Regions from separate parts of the Paenibacillus sp. J2L1-98 genome, predicted to be linked through region 1. Evidence: riboswitches for the same ligand, from Rfam matches in the RefSeq annotation. Region 1 holds a riboswitch; each other region holds the start of a gene.
The links. Region 1 has a riboswitch for thiamine pyrophosphate ahead of thiC (phosphomethylpyrimidine synthase ThiC). Riboswitches for the same ligand answer to the same signal wherever they lie in the genome.
Positions count from the first base shown of each region.

Region 2: another riboswitch for thiamine pyrophosphate. It lies ahead of thiM (hydroxyethylthiazole kinase); the one in region 1 lies ahead of thiC (phosphomethylpyrimidine synthase ThiC).
Region 3: another riboswitch for thiamine pyrophosphate. It lies ahead of AC0YNZ_RS01460 (ABC transporter substrate-binding protein); the one in region 1 lies ahead of thiC (phosphomethylpyrimidine synthase ThiC).

Region 1 covers NZ_JBWDNW010000031.1:46,497-52,153, reverse strand. Annotated here, with positions in the region: gene AC0YNZ_RS29160 (FecCD family ABC transporter permease) at 1-333, opposite strand, end outside; gene AC0YNZ_RS29155 (FecCD family ABC transporter permease) at 396-1,436, opposite strand; gene thiC (phosphomethylpyrimidine synthase ThiC) at 1,652-3,415, opposite strand; TPP riboswitch at 3,714-3,818, opposite strand; gene AC0YNZ_RS29145 (glycosyltransferase family 4 protein) at 3,892-5,049, opposite strand; gene ytvI (sporulation integral membrane protein YtvI) at 5,131-5,657, opposite strand, start outside.
Region 2 covers NZ_JBWDNW010000002.1:706,783-712,439, forward strand. Annotated here, with positions in the region: gene bioA (adenosylmethionine--8-amino-7-oxononanoate transaminase) at 1-1,063, opposite strand, end outside; gene AC0YNZ_RS08220 (SLOG family protein) at 1,298-1,855, opposite strand; TPP riboswitch at 1,943-2,047, shown strand; gene thiM (hydroxyethylthiazole kinase) at 2,188-2,985, shown strand; gene thiD (bifunctional hydroxymethylpyrimidine kinase/phosphomethylpyrimidine kinase) at 3,016-3,834, shown strand; gene AC0YNZ_RS08235 (hypothetical protein) at 3,927-4,121, opposite strand; gene queF (preQ(1) synthase) at 4,133-4,630, opposite strand; gene queE (7-carboxy-7-deazaguanine synthase QueE) at 4,661-5,392, opposite strand; gene queD (6-carboxytetrahydropterin synthase QueD) at 5,382-5,657, opposite strand, start outside.
Region 3 covers NZ_JBWDNW010000001.1:298,449-304,105, reverse strand. Annotated here, with positions in the region: gene AC0YNZ_RS01465 (methyltransferase domain-containing protein) at 1-1,817, shown strand, start outside; TPP riboswitch at 1,889-2,001, shown strand; gene AC0YNZ_RS01460 (ABC transporter substrate-binding protein) at 2,190-3,236, shown strand; gene AC0YNZ_RS01455 (thiamine-binding protein) at 3,317-3,619, shown strand; gene AC0YNZ_RS01450 (ABC transporter permease) at 3,609-4,382, shown strand; gene AC0YNZ_RS01445 (ABC transporter ATP-binding protein) at 4,386-5,183, shown strand; gene AC0YNZ_RS01440 (TatD family hydrolase) at 5,184-5,657, shown strand, end outside.

The DNA.
Region 1 (5,657 bases):
CATCAAAAAAATAGAGCCCTTCTCCGTCGTCGGGTAAAAGGAAATGAACAAAATAACGGCAAGTCCCGCCCCCGCGTTAATGCCGAGAAGTCCCGGGTCGGCAAGCGGGTTGCGGGATAAGCCTTGGATTATGCAGCCCGAAACGGCGAAGCCGGCACCTATCAAGATTGAAACGACAATTCGCGGCAAGCGAAAATCAAACAAAATAAGCTCCTGTTTGTCTGTGCCGGCCCCAAATAAGGTTCTGACTACATCGAGCGGCGCTAATCGGATAAAACCTGTATTCATACTAATGATAAAGGATATGACGATCATCGCACTAAGCACCGACATGACGAGAATCGCGCGTTTTTTGCGGCGCTGCTCGGTCGCTGTTATGAATAATGTATCCACGCCTATTCCCCCTTCATTCTAGTTATGAGATAAAGGAAGAAAGGAACGCCTATTACCGCAATTATGATGCCGATCGCCACTTCCTGATTCGGAATAACGAGGCGCCCTCCAATATCCGCCAAAACCATGAGCAAGCTGCCGAGGACTGCCGAGCATGGAATGATCCATCTGTAGTCAACGCCAACGAGAAAGCGTGAAATATGAGGGATAATGAGTCCGACAAAACCGATCGAACCTACGGCCGATACCGAGGTGCCGGCAAGCAATAAGACGATAATTACGCCTGCCGCCTTCACCAAGCCCGTACGCTGGCCAAGCCCTGCGGCAACGTCATCGCCTAAGCTGAGCAGCGTAATCGAACGGGACAGCGCAATAGCGCCAAGCAAGCCGCCGATTACCCACGGAGAAACGATTTCAATTTGCAGCCATTTTGTCCCCGCTACGCCGCCGGCATACCAGAAGGCCAAATCCTGGCCAATTTTGAAATAGATCGCAATTCCTTCAGTAAGAGCAAGCAGCAAAGCCCCTACGGCTGCGCCGGCTAACGTAAGCCGGACGGGCGTCAAGCCGCCCTTCGCAAGCGAGCCGATTCCGTATACAAGCCCCATTGAAACAGCTGCGCCGGCAAAGCATATAATCATCAGCCCTAAGTAAGATATCGATGGAAAAAAAGCAAAGCAAAGCGCCAGCATGAAGCCCGCGCCTGCGTTAATGCCAAGCAAGCTCGAATCCGCGAGCGGATTTCGAGTCAGCCCCTGCATAACAGAGCCTGCGACAGCGAATGCGGCCCCTACCAATGCCGCTGCGATCGCACGCGGCATCCGAAGCTCTTTAATAATCTGATGCTGAATTTGATCCGGATTAAAGTGGAAGACGGCTTCCCAAACCGTGGATAGGCTAATATCCGCCGCTCCGACAGATATCGATAACGCCAAGGACAAGATCAGTGCAGCTATCCCGCCAAACAGAATGACCGTGGCCATCAGAGGCCGTGTAGGCAGCTTCGTGCCTGCCGCTGCTTTCGCGTTTAATGAAGAAGACATCTTCTAACTACCCTTCTGTATGAATAATCTGCTATATTGATAACGATTCTCGTTTTCAATATAGCAGATAATTCATACATTTTCAACGCTAAAATTCAATCATTCCATGGCAGTGATGCAAACAAAATGCCGCCAGCGATCATGTCCGGCTGACATGATCACTGACGGCATTTCTTCTAAATTATTCCAACAATCGGCTGTACGTCCAGGCAGCGCTAGCTATAAATGCTGCTTCCTGCCGCTTTAAACGCATCCGACTTTTCCTTCATCCCCGCTTCAATCGCATCTGTCGTTTCCATCCCGTTTTGCGCAGCGTATTCCCTGATATCCTGGGTTATGCGCATGCTGCAAAACTTAGGACCGCACATGGAACAGAAATGTGCCGATTTTGCCGCATCCGCCGGGAGCGTTTCATCGTGATACGCCATTGCGCGCTCAGGGTCAAGCGATAGATGGAACTGGTCGCGCCAGCGGAATTCGAAACGCGCCTTGGACAACGCATCGTCACGGTATTTCGCCCGCGGATGGCCCTTCGCCAAGTCGGCAGCATGAGCTGCGATTTTGTAAGTAATAACGCCTTCTTTCACATCCTCCTTGTTCGGAAGCCCCAGATGCTCCTTCGGCGTTACGTAGCAAAGCATGGCCGTACCGAACCAACCGATCATTGCGGCTCCGATAGCCGACGTAATATGGTCATAGCCTGGTGCAATATCTGTCGTAAGCGGCCCTAGCGTGTAAAAAGGAGCTTCATCGCAAACTTCCAGCTGACGGTCCATATTTTCTTTTATAAGATGCATCGGCACATGACCCGGGCCTTCGATCATAACCTGAACGTCATGCTTCCAAGCGATTTTCGTCAGTTCGCCCAGCGTATCAAGCTCGGCGAATTGTGCTGCATCATTCGCATCGGCAATCGAACCCGGTCTCAAACCGTCGCCCAAAGAGAACGACACGTCATATGCCTTCATAATCTCGCAAATCTCTTCGAAATGCGTATATAAGAAGTTTTCCTTATGGTGAGCCAGGCACCACGCGGCCATAATTGATCCGCCCCGCGAGACAATGCCGGTAACGCGTTTAGCTGTGAGCGGTATGTAACGCAGAAGCACGCCCGCATGAATGGTGAAATAATCGACGCCTTGTTCCGCTTGCTCGATAAGCGTATCGCGGAATACTTCCCAGCTGAGGTCCTCCGCTTTGCCGTTTACCTTCTCCAGCGCTTGATAGATCGGCACCGTTCCAACCGGAACCGGAGAATTACGGATGATCCATTCACGCGTCGTGTGGATATTTTTGCCCGTGGACAAATCCATTATCGTGTCGGCTCCCCAACGGGTCGCCCACGTCATTTTCTCCACTTCCTCTTCGATCGAGGACGCAACGGCGGAATTACCGATATTCGCATTGATTTTTACGTGAAAATGACGTCCGATAATCATCGGCTCGCTCTCCGGATGATTGATGTTTGTCGGGATAATCGCACGCCCGGCTGCAATCTCGCTGCGTACAAACTCCGCGTCCATTCCTTCGCGAATCGCGATGTATTCCATCTCCGAAGTAATAATCCCCTTACGGGCATAATGAAGCTGCGTCACATTTTGTCCGGCTTTTGCCCGCAGCGGCTGTCTCATCAGGCCAGGAAAGCGCTCGGCCCCCCGTTGATTTGCCTTTTCCTCTGTCAAAAACCCGTTATCCTCAGGCTTTATTTCCCGGCCTCCATAATGCTCCACATCTCCGCGTTCGTTAATCCATTCGCTGCGAAGGTTCGGCAATCCGCGCCGCACATCTGCTGTATAGCTTTCATCGGTATAAGGGCCGCTTGCATCATAAACTCTTATCGGTTCGTTCGGCAGCTCTTCGCCATTTCTTCCCGAGCTTGCCTCCAAAGCAATTTCTCTCATTGGTACACGGATACTTTCCTTCGAGCCAGTTACATAAACTTTCCGGCTGCCCGGAAGCGGAGTCGTAATAATCGGCATATCAAAAACCTCCCAATTTGGTATATGTAGAATATCTCCTTGAGGCATATGCGAGCTTATAAGAAAGTTTAAAGCACCGCTGTAATACACTGCATGAGTGGTGCATGCACTGCAATCGCTGGAGCGTGTAGTCTTATATAACAAAAAAACCGCTCCAGCGAAGGAGCGGTCGAAGTGTGTCGTCAGGCGCATGTCATCTGGCCGGGGTTTCCCTCCGGATAGATGAGGCTTCAAAAGTCATGCTTATTTCAGCTGACGTTTCAGCTGAATTCGGCAGAGCTCTCACGCGCAATTGCATAAACGCACAATCCCACTTTCCTACGCTGGCATAACCCAGATCAGGTTCAAAGGGACCAAAGCGAATCGCTTTATCTCAGCCGTGACGGCGCCCCTAGTGGATTTCCTTGTTTGACTATAACGTTTAGAGATGAGGGATGTCAACCCTTTATTACCATCAGCCGGAAAAACAGGTCCCGCTAAAGACCGCTTTCCTTCATCAGCTTCACCCAACGATCTGCCGTATGCCGCCATGTGAACGTCTGCTCGACCCGCTCGCGGCTATTCCTGCCGAGCTTCTGCCGCAGCTGCTTATCACGCAGAAGCAAATCCAGCTTTTCCTTCAGCTCCGATTCAACCTTAGCCGGATTAACCAAATAGCCGGTTATGCCGTTACGGATAATTTCCTTCATTCCGCCTGCTCGCGTCGCTACAACAGGTACGCCGCAGGACATCGCCTCCACATTAACGAGGCCAAACGCCTCGCGCTGCCCGGACGGAACGACCGCTACGTCAGCAACGAGCATCCAGCCCGGCACCTCGGTATGCGGCACATAAGGCACAAAACGAACATGGCCCGGGCTTTTGCGTCCCAGCTTTTCGAGCTTGCGGACATAGGCTGTTTTGCGATGCGAACCGTAAAACGGGCTGCCTACGATTACGACGACAAGATTGGGATTGCTTTTGGCAAGCTGCGGCACGATTTTCAGCAAATGGTGAACGCCCTTAAGCGGGATGAGCCGTCCCATGAACAGCACTACCTTTTTGCCGCTCAAGCCCCTTTTTTTACGCAGCTTCTCCCTTTTTGCTGCACCTTCAGCGGAATACTGCGACGGGAATCGAGCGATTTCGACCCCAGGATAAATCACTCGCAGATTAGACGCAACCTCTGGCGCTTTAGACATAATGATCCGCCTAAGAAACTCGCTATTTACAATGATTTTATCCGCTGCCTGCAGGCACTTATGGAGATGGGCGGGCGATATATACTTGGGGGATATAAAAGTTGATGAATGCAAATAAAGCCAGACACGTTTGCCTGGGTTCATTCGCTTCATCGTCAGCACAAATTGCGGGCGATTCTCGACGTCAATGACGTGAGGAGAAAACTGCCGCACCGCCTGTCCTACATTCTGAATATATCGCTCTATGCTGCCGGTTGGAAACCGTTCGCAGAATACACCGTTAAACGATCCCCGACGGGGCAGCCGCTTACTTAATTTTCCGAAAATACGCGGTTCTGCGTAAGGTTTCAGCAGCGGAGCAAACTTCTCTATTACACGCTCTACGGAGCTGCTTCCTGATGATGGAATCGGGAAAGAGCCCGGCGTCACAATCGCCATTTTGATTGGTGCCATCTACTCGGATGCCTCCTACATGATCTGCTATTTTGCAGTATCATACGCGAAGGGAAATGACTTTGACACGGCCTTGCAAGCTTACAGCTTGAATTTCATCTGGAATAATCCGGCCTTACGTGCCGCCATATATATAATAACGACCAGCGGCCCGATGAATACACCTATTACGCCAACCAGCTTGAAGCCTACATATAAGCTTATGAGTGCTGACAAAGAGCCGATACCAACGGAATCGCCGAGAATTTTCGGCTCAACGATGCGACGGAATACGGTAATGACGAGAAACAGCACGATAAGCCCGACGCCCACATATAAGTTACCTGTAAGCATCAAATAGCCTCCCCACGGTACTAGCACAGAGCCTGTTCCAAGAATCGGCATAATATCAACGATAATAATAAGCAGCGCGATCGCCAGCGGATATTTCACGTTAAGCACCAGCAGGCCAATTAAAGAAATGATATATGTAAGGGCACTCAAAATGAATTGCGAACGCAAAAAGCCGAAAATCGATTTCTTGAGATTGTTCAGCAAATCATTGACCTGCGGCTGCGACTTCTCCTCAAACAATGACAATACGGTAGTCTTCATCGTATTCAGGCTAA
Region 2 (5,657 bases), on a different contig from region 1:
CTACAAATGACGCCTTCGCCTGCACGCCTTCAACCATGCTGCGCTCTTCAAACAGCTTCAAGCTGGCCAGAGCTACGGCGCAGCCAAGCGGATTGCCCGTGAAAGAATGACCGTGGAAAAATGTTTTCTGCTCGTGATAATCGGCATAAAACGCGTCGTACACCTCATCCGTCGCAAGCGTTGCAGCCACAGGCAAATAGCCGCCCGTAAGGCCTTTCCCGATTACCATCAGATCAGGTGCAACGTCTTCGAGATCGCAAGCGAACATAGCGCCTGTCCGGCCGAAACCAGTCGCCACCTCGTCAGCGATGAGCAGTACGTTATACTCGCGGCACAGCGCAGCCATCTCGCGTAAACAGCCCTGAGGCATTACTATGATGCCGCTGGCCCCTTGCACTATAGGCTCCACGATGAGCGCAGCGATCTCATCTGACCGCGTCTCAAGAAGATGACGCAAAGCTGTGAGTGTTTCTTGCTTCGCTTCAGCGGCACCGCCCTCATGACGGTAAGCATACGGATAAGGAATAACATGGGATGGAAAAAGCATGGGGCGGAACACGTCATGATAAAGCGGAATAGCGCCTACGCTGACCGCGCCGATCGTATCCCCATGGTACGCCTGCTTCATTGTAATGAACGTCGTTTTACCTCTTACCCCGCGATTGTGCCAATATTGAAATGCCATTTTGATTGCAATTTCGACTCCGGTTGCTCCGGAATCGGAGTAAAAAACTTTATGTAAGCCTTTCGGAGCGATCTCCGCCAGCTTCTCAGCAAGCTCGATTGCCGGTACATTCGCCATTCCGAGCAAAGTAGTGTGGGCGACCCGTTCTAACTGGTCCGTAATCGCCTGATTCAACTCCGGCACATTATGCCCGTGCACATTGAGCCAAACGGATGAAAAGCCGTCATAATAAGCTCTTCCCTGAACGTCATAGAGCCGGACGCCTTCGCCCCGTTCGATAATGAGCGGATCAGCGTCATTGTAATCTTTCATTTGCGTAAAAGGATGCCATAAGTGAGCCTTATTAATGGCTGCAAGCCGTTCATAATGCGGTGTCATCATAAATCACCATCCGTTAATCTTTTTGATTGTTAACCAAATTATTATCATTAAGGTTAACAATTGAATGTAGCCATTCTAGCAGACCAGACTAACGCTGTAAAGAGAATTCAAAGCGCAGCATAAAAGAAAAACATCCTGCACCCTTCAATGCGCGAGCCTGCGGATAAAACAACAAACACCCCTCTGCAATAATCACAGAAGGGTCATCTGACTAATTCGATATCTATTTGATTAATTATCCGAATACAAATTGTCGTCGTCAGCGATGCTTTGAATGTCCTCCGAGCTGATGCTGATGTAGCCGTATCCGTCTGCCTGCTGCTTCTTTAAAGCTTTCTCTTTGAAAAACTTCGGGCTGCCCTCGCCGGCATCCTCATCGTAAACGAGCAGGATGCCGTCCGTCTTGCGGAACAACAGCTCGTCCCGCGCCGTAAACTGCCAAATCCCGTTATACGGCTGGTTGCTGACCGCGGCGTAATAATCAACCCCTCTCAGCACCTGCTGATAAAATTCCTTTTTATCGTCCTTCCACTTTTCTTCCGGGTTGCTGTAAGCCGTAATAATCGAAAGCCTCAAATGAGGATATATTTCCTTGAGCGCGATGACGACCTCGCAAGCCCACAGATCAACGCCATACTGGCCCGGGGTGATGACCCATTCGAGTCCGTCTTCTATGAGCGGAATCAGCTTTCCTGTCAACGCTTTTTTAATATAAACGATGCCCTCATGCTTCTGGCTGAAAATATTAAGCTCATGCGCCCGATAGCCTGTTACGAGTAGATTTTTCATTTGTTCAACGCCTTTTCCAATAATTAAGGTTTACATCTCTCCAGTGTATGCTATAGTAGAAAAAATACAAATCTTATATTTACCTATTAATTTCACTAGGGGAGTTTAACGGCTGAGATGGAGCGCATTTGCTCCGGACCCTTGGAACCTGATCTGGATCATTCCAGCGGAGGGAAGTGGAGCAGAAGCTTTCATTCATGTCCGCTAGCCTTGTTGAACGTTAGACCCTTCATTTCCCTTCGGAAATGGGCGGGTCTTTATTTGTCTGCGGAGGAATGCTGAGGCAGGAAACCCCGTGCTGAATTTCGAACCCCTTAAGGAGGATCGTATCGATGAACGCTCTAAACAAAATACGGGAACAAAATCCGCTTATCCATAACATTACGAACATCGTGGTCACCAATTTTACCGCTAACGGCCTGCTTGCCCTGGGCGCATCCCCCTTTATGGCCTATGCCCATGAGGAAGTTGCCGATGTGGCCAAAATGGCAAGCGCCGTCGTGCTCAATATCGGCACGCTGGATGAGCAAATCGTAGAAGCCTGTTTGCTCGCCGGAAAATCCGCCAATGAACATAATGTGCCTGTCGTATTCGATCCGGTAGGCGCAGGCGCTACGTCCTTTCGCACCGCTGCCGCCCGCAGGATCATCGAAGGCGTAAAACTGGCCGTGCTGAGAGGAAATGTGGCCGAAGTCGCTAATGTCATCGGCGAGAGCTGGTCCATCAAGGGCGTTGATGCCGGCGAAGGCGAAGGTAACGCCATCTCTATCGCTCAGTCGGCTGCGCGCAAGCTCGGCTGTATCGTTGTCATTACCGGCAAAGAGGATGTTATTACCGATGGCAATACAACGTTCCTGGTGGGCAACGGACATCCGATTTTAACGAAAATAACCGGTGCAGGCTGCTTGCTTAGCTCGTTGGTCGGCGCTTTCGCGGCAGTCGGCGGGAAAGCCATGGTAGCGGCTGTGGCTGAAGCGCTCGCATTCTACGGTGTTGCCGCTGAAATAGCCTATGACCGTACTGCCGGGCAAGGACCGGGAAACTTTCAGGTTGAATTAATCAATCAATTAGCGCTTGTTTCTGCTGAAACGCTCAAGCAGAATGCAAAGCTTGAGCAGCTGCTGCCGTAATGCAACTATACGATCGAAGGAGATAATGAGATGAAAATATATAAAGCGTTAACGATTGCAGGCTCAGACAGCGGCGGCGGCGCAGGTATTCAAGCCGATCTGAAAACCTTTCAAGAGCTCGGCACATACGGCATGTCCGTCATAACCGCGGTTACTGCCCAGAATACGCTTGGCGTTCAAGGCGTCTATCCTATGGAGGCTGCGGCCATTAGAAGGCAGCTTGAATCGATTGGCGAAGACCTGGAACCTGCCGCACTAAAGACAGGCATGCTGTTTAACGGAGAAATCATAGAGATCGTGGCCGCCAAAATAAAACAGTTTAAGTGGCAGAACTTGATCATTGATCCTGTCATGGTAGCCAAAGGAGGCTCTTCCCTGCTCCAGCAGGAAGCCATTCAATCGCTCATCAAGTATTTGCTGCCGCTCGCGCTCGTGACTACGCCTAACATTCCGGAGGCTGAGCTGCTCGCGAGGATGCCTATCCGCACGCTCAGCAACCGGGAGGAAGCAGCCAAAATCCTGTATCAAATGGGCTCGCGTTATGTCGTCATTAAGGGCGGCCATGATACGGGCAGCGAACGGCTTGTCGACCTCATTTATGATGGGGAGCGATTCGACTATTTAGAAAGCAAGCGCATCGATACCCGTCATACTCATGGTACCGGGTGCACCTTCTCGGCTGCGTTAACGGCTCTTATCGCGCAAGGAAATTCAGTACCGGATGCGATTAGAACAGCCAAAGCCTTCATTCAAGCCGCCATTGAAGATCAGCTAGGGTTCGGCGGCGGCCATGGACCTACGAATCATTTTGCGTATCAGCGCAGGCTGCGCAGCGGGATGCATGACTAGGACAACATACAGATAACCATAACAAACGCCGCTTCCGTAACGGAAGCGGCGTTTGTTAATTATCCAAGCTATTCGGCTGTTTTCTCCTGACGCTAAACCTTTTCCAGCGCTGCTCGAGGAATGTCTAACGCGTTCATGGCTGACTCGATCATGCTGTCTCCTTGAGCATATTCGGCTTGCGGAGCGCTTTGAGACGCAATTGCCCTCTCCGGTACGATTCCAAAGCTCGTTAAGGATGCCGCTATGCTGCAAAGCAGTACGGACATACATAGCGCATTTTTGATCATTGACTGGTTACTTAGCGGTTATCCACTTTCTCCGGATAGAGATCATGATTCATGAGGCGATGCTCCGCTATTTGCTCGTATTTGGTGCCCGGCTGCCCCCAGTTGCAATAAGGGTCGATAGATATGCCGCCGCGAGGCGTAAACTTGCCCCATACTTCGATATATTTTGGGTTCATAAGTGCAATCAAATCATTCATAATAATATTCATGCAATCCTCGTGGAAATCGCCGTGATTGCGGAAGCTGAACAGATACAGCTTGAGCGACTTGCTCTCTACCATTCTCGGACCGGGAATGTATGAAATATAAATAGTCGCAAAATCCGGCTGCCCCGTCATCGGGCAAAGGCTGGTAAACTCCGGACAATTAAACTTTACGAAATAGTCCCGGTTCGGATGCTTATTATCGAATGCCTCCAAAATTTCCGGCGAATAACTGAACAAGTATTTTGTTCCTTGATTGCCTAGCAGCGTCACGCCTTGCAGCTCTTCCTTGCTTCTTCCTTCCATGACTTGTTCGCTCCTCTTGCTTTATTTGTATTAGACACCCTTCTTATTGCCCCATACCCAGGTATGAAGCTGCGGAAGCACGTGAACCCGATTCAATTCGGAATTCGGCATTACCTGCCCGATCAGCCATTCATAGCGCTCCACCAAATACGGAAGCATGAGCCGCGGCTCCGTTTCCTGCAAATTATCGTTGCCCGCCTGCAAATAAAACGGAACCTTCGGATAGCGCTGATGAACACGGGTCGCGTAAACGAGATCCTCATCATCGAATACGACCGTCTTCAGGCTGAATCGTACTGCCCGATCGCCCAGCTTGGCTACGATATCGTCGAGCACCGTCCAATCCGTCTCCATCCCGGAGCTTGGCGGCTTAGGCGATAAAGTCAGCTCGTCAATCAACCAAAACCAATCCTGCCAGCGGCTGCCTTGCGTCTCAAGAGCAACGCTTATCCCCCGCTCATGAAGCTCTTCAATTAATTCGCCCAGCTGGGGCAGCAGCGCGGGATTGCCGCCGGAAATCGTTACATGCTCAAATGCTTTGCCGCCGATTTCCTCTAGTTGCTCAATAATTTCATTCGCCGTCAGCATGCGAATATCTGCTTTGGCGCTGCCGTCCCAAGTAAATGCTGAATCGCACCAGGAGCAGCTGTAGTCGCAGCCTGCGGTACGAACGAACATCGTTTTCCGGCCAATGACCATGCCTTCCCCTTGTACGGTCGGTCCGAACACTTCCATAACGGGAATTCGTTTGTTAGTTTGCATCCAATCCCGCCGCCTTTCGCTTAGGACGGTAGATACAATAACTCGTCGGCGTTTCACGCAGGAAAACCTGAACGCATTGCGGACGATTAACCGTTCCGTCCAAATAGCGCTGAACGATCTCATAGATCGTGCGCGCCACCACCTCCGTCGTGGGGAAACGGTCGGGCTGCACGTCACTGAAGCTTTCCTTGTCGTCATTGAGCAAGGTATGATCGAACCGGTCATGGATAAGCCGCTTTATGATCGAAAAATTGACCAGAAAGCC
Region 3 (5,657 bases), on a different contig from region 1:
TGGTCGGCTATTGCTTGCTTATGCGGCGGGAGGCGTGGGAGAAGGCAGGACCGCTTGACGAGCGATTCGGCATCGGCAACTTTGAGGATGACGACTACGGTTTAAGGCTGCGGCTGGCAGGCTACAGGCTATTGTTGTGCGGAGATACGTTTATTCATCATCATGGCAGCGTCTCCTTTAACTCCGAGCCGGAGCTGTTTCAACAAACCTTCAGGAACAATGCACAAGTTTTTATGGAAAAATGGGGCTTTCATCCGGGAGATGCGACGCAAATACGAATGGATTTCACTACGGTCATTCAGCGGGAATCCCATGAATACAGACGCGAAGATTGCTCGTTTTTGGAAATCGGCTGCGGCTGCGGAGCGACAATTTTGCATATGAAGAAGCAATTCCCGGATGCCAAATGGTACGGTGTCGAGCGTAACGAGCTGGCGGCGAGAGTTGCGGAAGCGTCGGGAATTACCGTATTCCGCTCGGAAGAGCAGGAGAATTGGTCTCTGCCTGCCGAAGGATTGGACGGGATAATGATCGGAGATGCCCACGCCTACGGGACGCCGCAAGCGATGAAGCGGCTAGTCAGCCTGTTGAAGCCTGGCGGCTGGATAATCGGCTGCTTTGCGAACCGGTTTTATTTCGAGAATGTCCGGAAGTATTTGGACCCGATGAATGTGAGGGCGCAGCGTCAAGCGGCTATCCAGTATACGCTGCAGCAGGTTAATCAACTGTACGTGCAGTCCGGTTTTTCTTATGTGAAGGTTACGCTCGCCGAGCATAAACCGCAGGAGCAGCTTGATTATATCCGCCTGCTTGGGCAGATAACGGATGAAGCGATTACGGATGAGCTTACAGCCGCTTATTTACTCGTGTATGGACGCGTCCCGTCTGCGGTCCAGCGGGAGGAAGCAGACAAAAACGGCGAGCCGGCTGAACTTGGGGTCAATGGTGAGGAAGGGGAAGATACGTCGGCTCAGGCCGTTGTTCAGGAGACTGCGCAAGCAGCGCTAGCGAATGTAGCAAAGCAGATATCGCCTCCAGAAGGAGAAGCGGAGCAGCTCACGGAGCAAAACGATGTGCGGTTTACAGGCGAGCGGCTGGTTGTGAATCAAGCGGTCAAGCAAGGCTATAGCAGCGTCTATCATGAGCATATGAGCCGTTATGAATTTGCCGGACCGCTGGTGAAGGGATTGCGCGTGCTGGATGCCGCTTGCGGAGCGGGTTACGGAAGCGCCATGCTGAAGCGGGCGGGAGCGGCTGAGGTGGTAGGTGTCGACGTTGACGGGCCGTCGCTTGAGCGGGCCGGGCGGGACTACGGCAGCAGCGGCGTCTCGTTTGCGGAGGGAGATGTGCTGCGGCTGCCCTTTGAGGATGAATCGTTTGATGCTGTCGTTTCCTTCGAGACGATCGAGCATGTCGTCTCGGGAGCGGATTGGATAAGGGAGTCGGCTCGCGTGCTGAAAGATGGAGGCTTGTTTATCGTATCGACGCCGAATCGCGCCGTTACGAATATGCATATTTATTTCGAGGAGCAGCCCTTTAACCAGCATCACCGCTTTGAATACCGTACGGCTGAGCTGATAGGAGAGCTTGTCATGCACTACGCGGTCGAGGCCGTGTATGGTCAGAATGCGTTCGATGATTCGAGGTTTCCTGCGATGCGCTGGCTGCGCCAAATGAACGCAATCGCGCCAGATCGCAGTGAGGAGCATAAGCGGAATTGGACGCCGCACATGCTGATCCCGCTCCACGAGCTTAAGAGCGCCGAGCCGATGTATGTCGTGGCGGTGTGCCGGAAGACGAAGCGAAATAAGGCTTGATGATAATCATTTTTGAAAAAAGCTAGCGTCATGTTCGGGTTTTGCTATACAATTGAAGATGTTGACGAACCGAATATGTTCCGGGGAGCTGCTAAAGCCGGCTGAGAGGGGATTATCTGTACAATTCCGACCCGCTAAACCTGATCTGGATAATGCCAGCGTAGGGACAGAAGCTTTGTTTGCTTGCCAGGCTAGGGTCGGAGCGGTTCGGCCTTTGCCAGTACTAACAGCTGCACAGCCGATTATAGGGCGTCCTCCGGATCAGGGGGACGTTTTTTTATTGCAGCATTGCAAGATGCGGCGATGAACCGGATACTAACGAGGAATTGTCACCATTATAAACAGAAGCAGCGAGAGGGGAACAAACACATCATGAATCAGAAGAAAGCAAGGCAAATGTCGTGGAGAATCACAGCTGCTATGCTCGTGTTCGTAATGGCGCTGGCAGGCTGCGGCGCAAATAACAACGGGCCAGAGGCGGGCGGGCAGCCGCAAAAACAGGAGGGAGCGGCGGACAAGCCGCTTGAGAAGGTGCAGGTTGTTCTGGACTGGACGCCGAATACGAACCATACCGGGCTTTATGCAGCTAGAGATAAAGGCTTTTTCAAGGAGCAGGGACTTGATGTTGAAATTATTCAACCGGGTCAAAGCGGTGCCGATCAAATGGTAGCCTCGGGCAACGTACAGTTCGGCGTAAGCTACCAGGAGTCGGTAACGATGGCTCGGATCGCCGGCGTTCCGCTCGTGTCGATCGCGGCAGTCATTCAGCACAACACCTCGGGCTTCGCATCGCCGCTCGCGAAGGGGATCGATTCGCCTGAGAAATTCGAAGGCAAGACCTACGGCGGCTGGGGCGCTCCTGTCGAGGAGGCGGTCATTCAATCGCTTATGCAGGAGAAGGGCGCGGACATCGGCAAAGTGAACATTATCAGCATCGGCGACAGCGACTTTTTTACGGCGGTTAAGCGCGATATTGATTTTGCATGGATTTATTATGCGTGGACCGGCGTGGAAGCAGAGCTTCGCGGCGAAAAAATCAATATGCTTTATTTGACCGATTACAGCGACAAGCTGGACTACTATACGCCGGTGCTTGTGACGAATGAGACGATGATCAAGGATAAACCGGATGTGGTCAAAGCGTTCACGGCTGCCGCTTCCAAAGGCTACCAATACGCGATTGACAATCCCGGGGATGCAGCAGAGCTTTTGATTAAAGCGGAGCCCGATTTAAATGCGGATCTCGTGCGCGCAAGCCAGAAATGGCTAAGTCCGAAATATCAGGATGACGCGCCTCGCTGGGGCGAACAGAAGCTCAGCGTATGGGAAAATTACGCGAGCTGGATGTACGAGCACAAGCTGCTGGAGAAGGAACTTGAGGCGGACAAAGCATTCACGAATGAATTTTTGCCGGAATAAGGATTGGGAAACTTTCGGCGAAGACCGAGGAGGCGGCATTGGCCGCTTCCGTTAACAACGATGAGAAAGCAGGAAATCAGATGGCAAGCGCCTTAGTGAGCATTCAAATACTGCCGACAACACCGGGTGGCGAAAGCGTCATTCCATACGTGGACCGGGCAATCGAGATTATTAAAGCAGCGGGCGTGCCGTACCGCGTAGCGCCGCTTGAGACGACGATGGAGGGCGAGCTTAGCCATCTGCTCAGCGTGGTGCAGTCGATGAGCGAAGCGATGACGGAAATGGGCTGTCCCTCCGTTATTTCGCAAATAAAAATTTATTACAATCCGGCGAACGGAGCATCGATGGACAGGCTGCTGGAGAAATATCCAGATGGACAATAGGAGCAGCATTTGGTCAAAAATATGGCCTCCAGCCATCGTGCTGACAGTGCTGCTTGCGTGCTGGCAGACGGCGTCTGCTCTTGGTTTATTTCAACAATGGCTGATTCCATCGCCTGTTTCGATCGTGCAGGAGGCAATCCGGATTTGGCCGCGGCTAATGACACATACGGAAGCGACGGTGCAGCTAACGCTGCTTGGCTTTGCAGGAGGATCGGCAGTGGGCTTCGTGCTCGCCGCTTTGCTGCATTTAATTCCCGGCGTACGGGCGGCGGTATACCCGCTGCTCGTTCTATCGCAAAACGTGCCCGTTATTGCGATTGCGCCGATTTTGACGATGCTGCTTGGCTGGGGTCTGCTGCCGAAGGTTCTGCTTGTGATCATGGTGTGTTTTTTCCCGATAACGGTAGCTATGCTGAGCGGCTTAATGAATACCGATGCGCAGCTTCGCGATTATTTGCAAATGATCGGTATCCGCAAGTGGCAGCTGTTTTGGCGGCTGGAGCTTCCGCATGCCGTCGTTCATTTATTTTCAGGATTAAAAATTGCGGCCTCCTACAGCGTGCTGAGCGCGGTTGTAGCCGAATGGCTCGGCACGAACAAGGGACTAGGCTCGTTCATGCTGATATCATCCAAAGGCTTTATGCCGGAACGCGTGTTTGCGGCGGTCATAATTATCGTTGCGCTCAGTTTGACGTTATTTGGATTTGTGGTCTTAGCGGAGCGACTCGTCATACGTTGGCGCCCTGAGAACGAGGTGAAGTAGCAGATGAGCAATAAGGCTGAGAATAATACGGAAACGCTGCAGGTGCAAGGCATCCGGAAGCAGTTTGGCAAAGGTGCCTTTAGCAAAGAGGTGCTCGCGGGCTTATCGTTTACCGTAGCGGATGGAGAATTCGTATCGATTGTAGGACCCTCCGGCAGCGGGAAGACGACATTGTTTCAAATCATTGGCGGCTTGGAGCAGCCATCGGCAGGCGAGATCTGGATTAACGGCAGGCAGACGACCGGAGAGCGCGGACATATTTCTTACATGCCGCAGCAAGCGTCGCTGCTGCCATGGCGAACCGTTGCGGGCAATATTGAGCTGTCGCTTACGATCTCCGGCGTTGACCGAAAGTCGGCGAAGGGGAAGACAAGAGAGTGGCTGAAGCGGATCGGCTTGCATGAATATGCGGATTCCTATCCGCATGTGCTGTCCGGCGGTATGCTGCAGCGGGTTTCTTTCCTTCGGGCATTGCTTGCGCCGCAGCGTCTAATGCTGCTGGACGAGCCTTTTGGCGCATTGGACGCCTTGACGCGGCTGCAGATGCAGCAATGGCTAATGTCGATCTGGGAACAAAATCGCAGATCGGTGCTGCTCGTTACGCATAGCATCGAGGAGGCGCTGTTTCTGTCCGACCGGATTATCGTGCTGTCCGCTTCGCCTGCGGCAGTACTTGAGCAATTTCAAGTGCCTTTTGAGCGTCCTCGCCATGAGGCGCTATGGACGGATCCGCGATTTAACGAATTGAAGCAGAACATTTACGAGCTGCTAAAAATCAGTGCGAAGGAAGGAAGCGGATAGATGCCGAACGAAATTGAGGATGGCAGCCTTGAGGGACCGCTTAGCTCAAAGTCTGTCTTGCCGGCAGGCTTATGCATAGATGCACATCTTCACGTTGATTTATATGCCGCTGAGGAGCGGGAGCCGCTGCTGGAAAATGCCTTCGCAGAAGGCGTCGCTGCGGTGGTTGCCGTCTCGATGCATCTGCAATCGTCGATAATGAACCGCGAAATTGCCCTTCGTTACCCTGGACGGGTGCATCCGGCTTACGGCTTTCATCCGGAGCAGCCTATTCCTGCTGAAGCGGAGCTCGATGAGCTGTTCGCCTGGATTCGCTTGCGCCATGCAGCGGGCGAGCGGTTTGCGATTGGAGAGGTCGGGCTTCCGTATTATACGCGGACGGAGGCAGAGGAAGCGCGGGCGGGCGTGTCATTTGATGAGAAGCCTTATTTGGAGCTGCTTGAGCGATTCGCCGCACTGGCCGCCGATCTGGAT